Regions from separate parts of the Pseudoalteromonas sp. NZS100_1 genome, predicted to be linked through region 2. Evidence: predicted binding sites of a transcription regulator. Region 2 holds the regulator's gene; the other holds the start of a gene.

Region 1 (3,423 bases), on a different contig from region 2:
ATACTCCAAATACCAGAAGAAAATACAGTTGCTGCGGTTATATTTGCTAAACGTTGATAACGAGGGAATTTAGTCTCTTTTGCTAAATCAATGAGCTTTGTAGTAAAAAAAGCAGCAAAAATGGCTATTAATACAGACATTGAGACTAGAAGAGGGTCGTAAACCCCATTGAGTATTAGGCTTGGATCTTGGTCTGTAATGAAGAAAGCTGATAGCATAACGGCTCGAAATATAATCTTTATTTTACAAGTTTAATCTAATTTACTAATAAATGAACCGTTATTTCTAATCGCGCTATAAAGTGACGAATTCTAACCAAGTTTATTTATTTTTTGTTATTGAAGTAAATAAAATATTTTAACTTTCAATTCAAATAAAACAGACGGCTCAATCTATAGCTTATTATAATAAAGTGGATTAGGAGTTAGGTGCGACTGTATGCCTAAGAGTTTAAAATTGATGGTAATATGGATTATATAAACGGATGCAATATTTAGAGTTTAGGTCGTGTTTGAATATCAACTAAAAAAGAGTACTAGACGCAAAACAGTCGCAATAAAAGTGCATAGTCAAAAGGTAACTGTGTATGCGCCACATTTTGTCGCAAAAAAACACATTGATACTTGGTTATTTGACAAACAAGAGTGGGTTGCAGAACAATTAAAAAAACAATTGTCAATTGATGACACTAAGCAGTACCCTTTTGAATCTAAAAAAATAAGTGTTTTTTCAGAAACTATTTATTTGAAATTGGACTCAGGCCAAGATTCCAAAGTAACCCCGTATGATGACCACTTACTTATTACAATATCTCCTCGAGTTAAAAACACTAATCAAAAGTATCGACAGCTATTAGAGACTTATTTAAAAGAGCAGCTTATTGCTTACATAGAAATGCGTTTAGCGTATTTCTGTACTCAAATGGGTGAAGAGTTGCCAAATGATTTAAAAATAGGTGTTTATAAACGAAAGTGGGGGAGTTGTAATAGCAAGCGAGAACTCACTTTTAATTTACATCTTATAGGTGCTCCTTACCACGCTATAGATTATGTGATTGTTCATGAGCTTGCCCATTTAAAGTATTTAAATCATAGCAAAGCTTTTTGGCAGCGAGTAGAGGCGTTTTTCCCCGATTACAAAACATCATCTAATTGGTTAAAACAAAATGGTATGAGTTTACAGTGGGTGTTTTGATGTTACTGAATATAGGAATATAGGAATATAGGAATATAGGAATATAGGAATATAGGAATATAGGAATATAGGAATAGTAGAGAAGTGGTGGAGGGAGCTGGATTCGAACCAGCGAAGGCTGAGCCGTCAGATTTACAGTCTGATCCCTTTGGCCGCTCGGGAACCCCTCCAATGCAACGGCGCTGATAATAGCAAATTGCGTATTTAAGTAAAGAAAAAAGCTAAAGAAAATTGAAATAAAGCCGATAAATATCTATCAGTTACCACAATCGGCTAAAGACTATGCAAATAGATGATTTGTTAATCACAGAGAGTCAGTTAAACAGTAGACTCAATAATAGTGTGCATGAAAATCGCCGTGGCGAATTTGCACTATTATTAGCGATGCTGTCACATGACGCACTCGACTTTAGTCAATTTCATTTACCAAAAACTGAAATAGATAATTTAGTTATAGAAGAAGAGGCGTTAAGAAAGCAATTTGGCGCAGGTCCAAAGCAACTTTTAGCCCCTGATGAATATAATATGTTGGTTGGACAATTTAATGCATCATTAATATCTCAAGAAGGAGAGCACTGTGGTATGACAAGTATTAAGTTAAGACAATGCTTAAGCCCTGAACCACTTGCGATTAGAAATGATGATAAGCATATTCCACTTAATATAATAGATAACTGTGAGCTTGCCGTCAGAAGAAGAATTAAAAGCGAACAAACCCAACTAGCTAATCCCCCTATAGATGCAGCTGCTTTTTACGACAGCCTTAATAATGATGCATTACATCAACCACTTCAGCTCATTGCGGTGTGATATATGATTGTAATAATCACCAGTTAATATATGCTTTATAACGGGTCTGCTTTATATATTTGCTAATAATTGATTTAATGAAAAAAAAGCATCCAAAAATTAAATGCAATTGCTATAATGGCGTCAAATGGTATGACATGAAATGCCATTATCATTAAACCAAGGTAATTAGGAACGTAATGAAGAAAACATTCACGCTAAATCACGAGAAAATCAAATACCCTCGTATGGTTGATGCTGCAAAGCACGAAGTGAAAAAATATTTGAAAAGAGAGCGTAATAAAACGCTACCTGAAGATGCTGACTATTGGGCATTTGACTGTAAGTTTGGTAACACAGCTGAAGATGCGCAAGTTGTGCACGTTGCTGAATTAAGTAACCAAATTGGCGAAATTGAAAAGCAAGGTTTGACCTCTTTCTATGTAGAGATTTTAGCTCGACCTGCTCAACGTCAACAGTTAGATTTAGATGATGACGAATAACACTTAATTTAATTAAGTGTTCGAAGTTTTAAAATGAGCCCAAGTGGCTCATTTTTTGTTTTTATGCATTAAAGATTCACCATAAATCATTTTTATTAGTAACCAATAAGTAGAATTTTACTTTATTAACATTTGCATAACAAAATGTAGTGATATAGGGTGTGTTTAATAAAAAAAACAAAACAGTTGTACCATGCCGATAAATTACTCTGACCACCAATTGAAATTAAGCTTAAAGAGCTCTAAGGTACTTGTCGTTGACGATCAGCTATTAAGCTTAATTGTATTAAAAAAAATATTATCAGAGCATTTTAGTGTAACAACAACGAGCTGTGGTGAGGATGCGATTGAAATTTGTAAACATAATCCGCCAGATATAATACTACTCGATATTAATATGGAAGGAATGAGTGGTATTGAAACATGTCTAAAATTAAAAAATATATCTGAAACACAAGATATCCCCGTTATTTTTGTAACCTCATCTGAAAATCAAGAAGAAGAGTGCTGGGAAGCCGGAGCTGTAGATTTTATAAAGAAACCAACTAACTCGGAAACTTTATATAGAAGAGTGCGCGCCCATATTACGATGAAACTTCAACATGACTTACTCAATCAAAAAGTATTTCTAGATGATTTAACAAAGGTATTCAATCGTCGTTATTTTGATGCGCATTTTTCTAAAATGGAACGAAGCGCCTTACGAGAAAAAGTCGACTATGCACTATTACTCATCGATATAGACTACTTTAAGCAATACAACGATCTTTATGGTCATGTGCAAGGCGATACGGTTTTAAACCTTGTTGCACAAACTATTACTAATAGTTTGCAAAGGCCAACCGATTTTGTTGCGCGTTACGGCGGCGAAGAGTTTGTAGTTGTTTTACCGCATACAAGCACTGAAGGTGCGATTTGTGTTGCTGATAAAATTAAA
Region 2 (3,423 bases):
ATCACCATTAAAATCACTACTACTTGCTACTGGCTTTTCAACTGCAGGACCTTGTCCTTTACCGTGTAGTTCATCAAGTAAGTTTTCAAATTCATCTTCAGTGATTTCGTTTATTTCAGCATCACTAACCGAAGGAGTTCCGCTAAACATTTCATCAAATGCAAATGGATCTTCCTCATCAGCTATTGGCGTATCAACTACTTCATCAAGAGGTTGTTCAACGTCAGTTTCTGAAGCGACTCCGTTAAGCTCGGCTTCTGTTGGAGGTAGGCCCAAAATGTGGAGGGTTTGAAGTAACTCAGGATCTGCTGGTTCTGGCTTATCCCTATTTTGGATAGTCGCGAACATTTCATTAATGGTGTCGAGCGCTTGTAAAATAACATCCATTAACTCTGAATTGACCGTTCGCACGCCTTGACGTAGTAAATCAAATACGTTTTCAGCGCCGTGGCAAGCATCAACAAGTTCTGTCATAGCTAAAAAGCCTGCACCACCTTTTACAGTGTGAAAGCCTCTAAATATGGCATTTAGTAACTCGGTATCTTCTGGATTATTTTCCAGTTCAACTAACTGTTCAGATAAAAGCTCTAGGATTTCTCCTGCCTCTACAAGAAAGTCTTGTAAAATATCTTCATCGACTTCAAACATGCAGTTACTCTCCTCTTAGAAGCCCAAACTTGATAAAAGATCATCGACTTCATCTTGATCAGATACAACATCATTACGCGATTCTTTATCAATAATAGGGCCTTCAGGACCTGCTAAAGTTTGTGTGGCAACTGGTTCTTTTATTTTTTGTTGTTCTACTTTATTCGCTGTGTTGTCACTGTCATCTTGTTCAGCAAACGCTGTTAAAAGATGAAGTAAGCTTTCTTCTACTTCTCTAACAAGTTCTATAACACGGCGAATAACTTGACCTGTTAAGTCTTGATAGTCTTGAGCCATTAGTACATTTGTCATTAAGCTTTGAAGCTCATCCGTTTTATGATGAGAGTTATTCATAAACTTATCGATACTATGGCAAAGTTGTTTAAACTCACCAAGCTCAATCTCCCGGCTCATTAAACGATCCCATGTCGGTTTGATATGAGATATTTCATCTGCAAGTTGCTGAGCTATAGGTAAACTAGCCTCAACAGCATCCATTGTTTTATTAGCCGCATTTTCTGTCATTTCTATAACATAATTAAGCCGCTTTTTAGCATCTGGAATCGCATCTGTCGTTATGTTAGTTAAGCGAGTATCAAGCTCAAAGCTTTTAAGTGCTTCGTGCAGTTGACGAGTCAACTTCCCAACTTCAGCAAATAATTTAGACTGCTCTTGCGAAGCTGTCTCTAAAATCAACTGATTAGCTTTATCTTGCTCATCGTTTTCTAAATAAATGACGAGTTGACGAGCTTGTTCTAACGTTATTTGAGGCGCAGCTGGTGCTGACATAAGCCTCTCCCCCATCATTAGCCTAAGCGTTCAAATACTTTTTCTAATTTAGTTTTTAATGTTCCAGCCGTAAATGGCTTAACAATATAACCATTAACGCCAGCTTGCGCTGCAGCAATTATTTGTTCTTTTTTAGCTTCTGCCGTTACCATCAATACAGGGATATGTTTTAACTTATCATCTGCACGAATTGCTCTTAGAAGGTCAATACCTTGCATTCCCGGCATATTCCAATCTGTAACCACAAAATCAAATACTTGATTTTGTAACATAGGCAGAGCTGTAGACCCGTCATCAGCTTCTTGAACGTTAGTGAAACCTAAGTCACGTAATAGGTTTTTTATAATTCGTCTCATCGTTGAAAAATCATCAACTACAAGAATTTTCATGTTTTTATCCAAAACATCCCCCAGTGAGGTATTAACCTTAGTTTACTTACTACTAGTTTATCCAGTCATTGATTTTAGCTTTAAGCTTAATCATCGCCTGACCATGTATCTGACTTACACGCGATTCACTTACATCGAGTATATGTCCTATTTCTTTTAAATTCATTTCATCGTTATAGTATAAAGAAAGTACCATTGCATCACGCTCTGGTAATGACTTTATTGCATTTAGCAAAGACTCATTAAACCGATCATTTTTAACATTATTAAAAGGTTTGTCTAGCGCTAAATCTTGGCCTACGGGAGTAATAACATCCTCATCTACACCAAGGTCTTCTATACCTAATACTTTACTGGTATTAACATCATTTAAAATATGATGGTACTCATTGAGTGAAATTTCAAGTTTTTCAGCAACTTCTGTATCTGTTGGTTCGCGATTCAGACTGCTTTCGAGCCCAGTAATTGCTTCTGCAACTTGTCGGCTTTTACGGTGTACTGAACGAGGAGCCCAATCACCACGGCGCATTTCATCAAGCATAGCCCCGCGAATACGAATACCGGCGAAGGTTTCAAAGCTTGCGCCTTTTGTTGCATCAAAGTTTTTTGAAGCTTCTATTAAACCTATCATTCCTGATTGAATTAAATCATCAAGCTGAACGCTAGGTGGTAATCGAGCAATTAGATGACATGCCACTTTTTTAACAAGTGATGCATGTTTCTCAACAATCACATTTAAGTTTTGTGTTGATTGATATCCCATAGCTCTATTCACCAATGTTGTCATAATTAGCCGTTTACTAGTTTCTCAATGAAAAACTCTAAATGCCCAGATGGTTGATTTGGTATTGGCCATTTAACTGCTTTTGTCGCCAGCGCTTTAAACGCGAGAGCGGCTGGCGAACTTGGAAAGAGCTCAACAATCACCTTTTGGCGACGTGTTGCTTTGCGCATATTTTCGTCATAAGGAACCGTTGCTACTAGCTCCATTGAAACATCTAAAAAGCGATCGGTAACTTTAGATAGTTTTGCAAACAATTCAGTGCCTTCACGCATACTGCGGACCATATTGGCAACAATTTTGAACTTATAAACACCGTGCTCGCGGCTTAATACTTTAATAAGTGCGTAAGCATCGGTTATTGATGTTGGTTCATCGCACACTACAACCATTACATCTTGTGCTGCTCGTGAGAAGCTTAGCACCATGTCTGAAATACCAGCGGCTGTATCTACAATTAAAATATCAAATTCGGTATTCAATTCGCTAAATGCACGAATTAGCCCGGCATGCTCAGATGGCGATAATTCAACCATACTTTGCGAGCCCGATGTAGCAGGTACAATTTTAATACCAGCAGGCCCTTCAACTAAAATCTCGTCAAGCTCACATTCACCTGACAAAACGTGTGATAAATTGCGCTCTACACGTAAACCAAGCATCACATCACAGTTTGCTAAACCTAGGTCAGCATCCAGCACTAATACTCTATTACCTTGTTGCCCTAGTGCAATAGCGGTATTTAGAGAAACATTTGTTTTCCCCACGCCACCTTTACCACCGGTTACAGCGATAACTTTTACGCCGTTGTTATTG

What was found. Region 2 encodes FliA, which starts transcription of late flagellar genes. Its sites were predicted from a motif close to CTAAAGNTNNNNNNNNNNNNGCCGATA; they were not measured.
Region 1: a site for FliA is predicted at 1,416-1,442, ahead of I6F66_RS03185 (VC2046/SO_2500 family protein). Genes of this name have one in related genera too.

Annotation. Positions count from the first base shown of each region.
Region 1 covers NZ_JADYXN010000003.1:139,866-143,288, forward strand. Annotated here, with positions in the region: gene I6F66_RS03170 (MHYT domain-containing protein) at 1-218, opposite strand, end outside; gene I6F66_RS03175 (SprT family zinc-dependent metalloprotease) at 508-1,194, shown strand; tRNA gene I6F66_RS03180 (tRNA-Tyr) at 1,280-1,364, opposite strand; gene I6F66_RS03185 (VC2046/SO_2500 family protein) at 1,477-2,004, shown strand; gene I6F66_RS03190 (DUF6172 family protein) at 2,184-2,486, shown strand; gene I6F66_RS03195 (diguanylate cyclase) at 2,680-3,423, shown strand, end outside.
Region 2 covers NZ_JADYXN010000001.1:121,578-125,000, forward strand. Annotated here, with positions in the region: gene I6F66_RS00585 (chemotaxis protein CheA) at 1-648, opposite strand, end outside; gene I6F66_RS00590 (protein phosphatase CheZ) at 664-1,437, opposite strand; gene cheY (chemotaxis response regulator CheY) at 1,455-1,838, opposite strand; gene I6F66_RS00600 (RNA polymerase sigma factor FliA) at 1,879-2,589, opposite strand; gene I6F66_RS00605 (MinD/ParA family protein) at 2,616-3,423, opposite strand, start outside.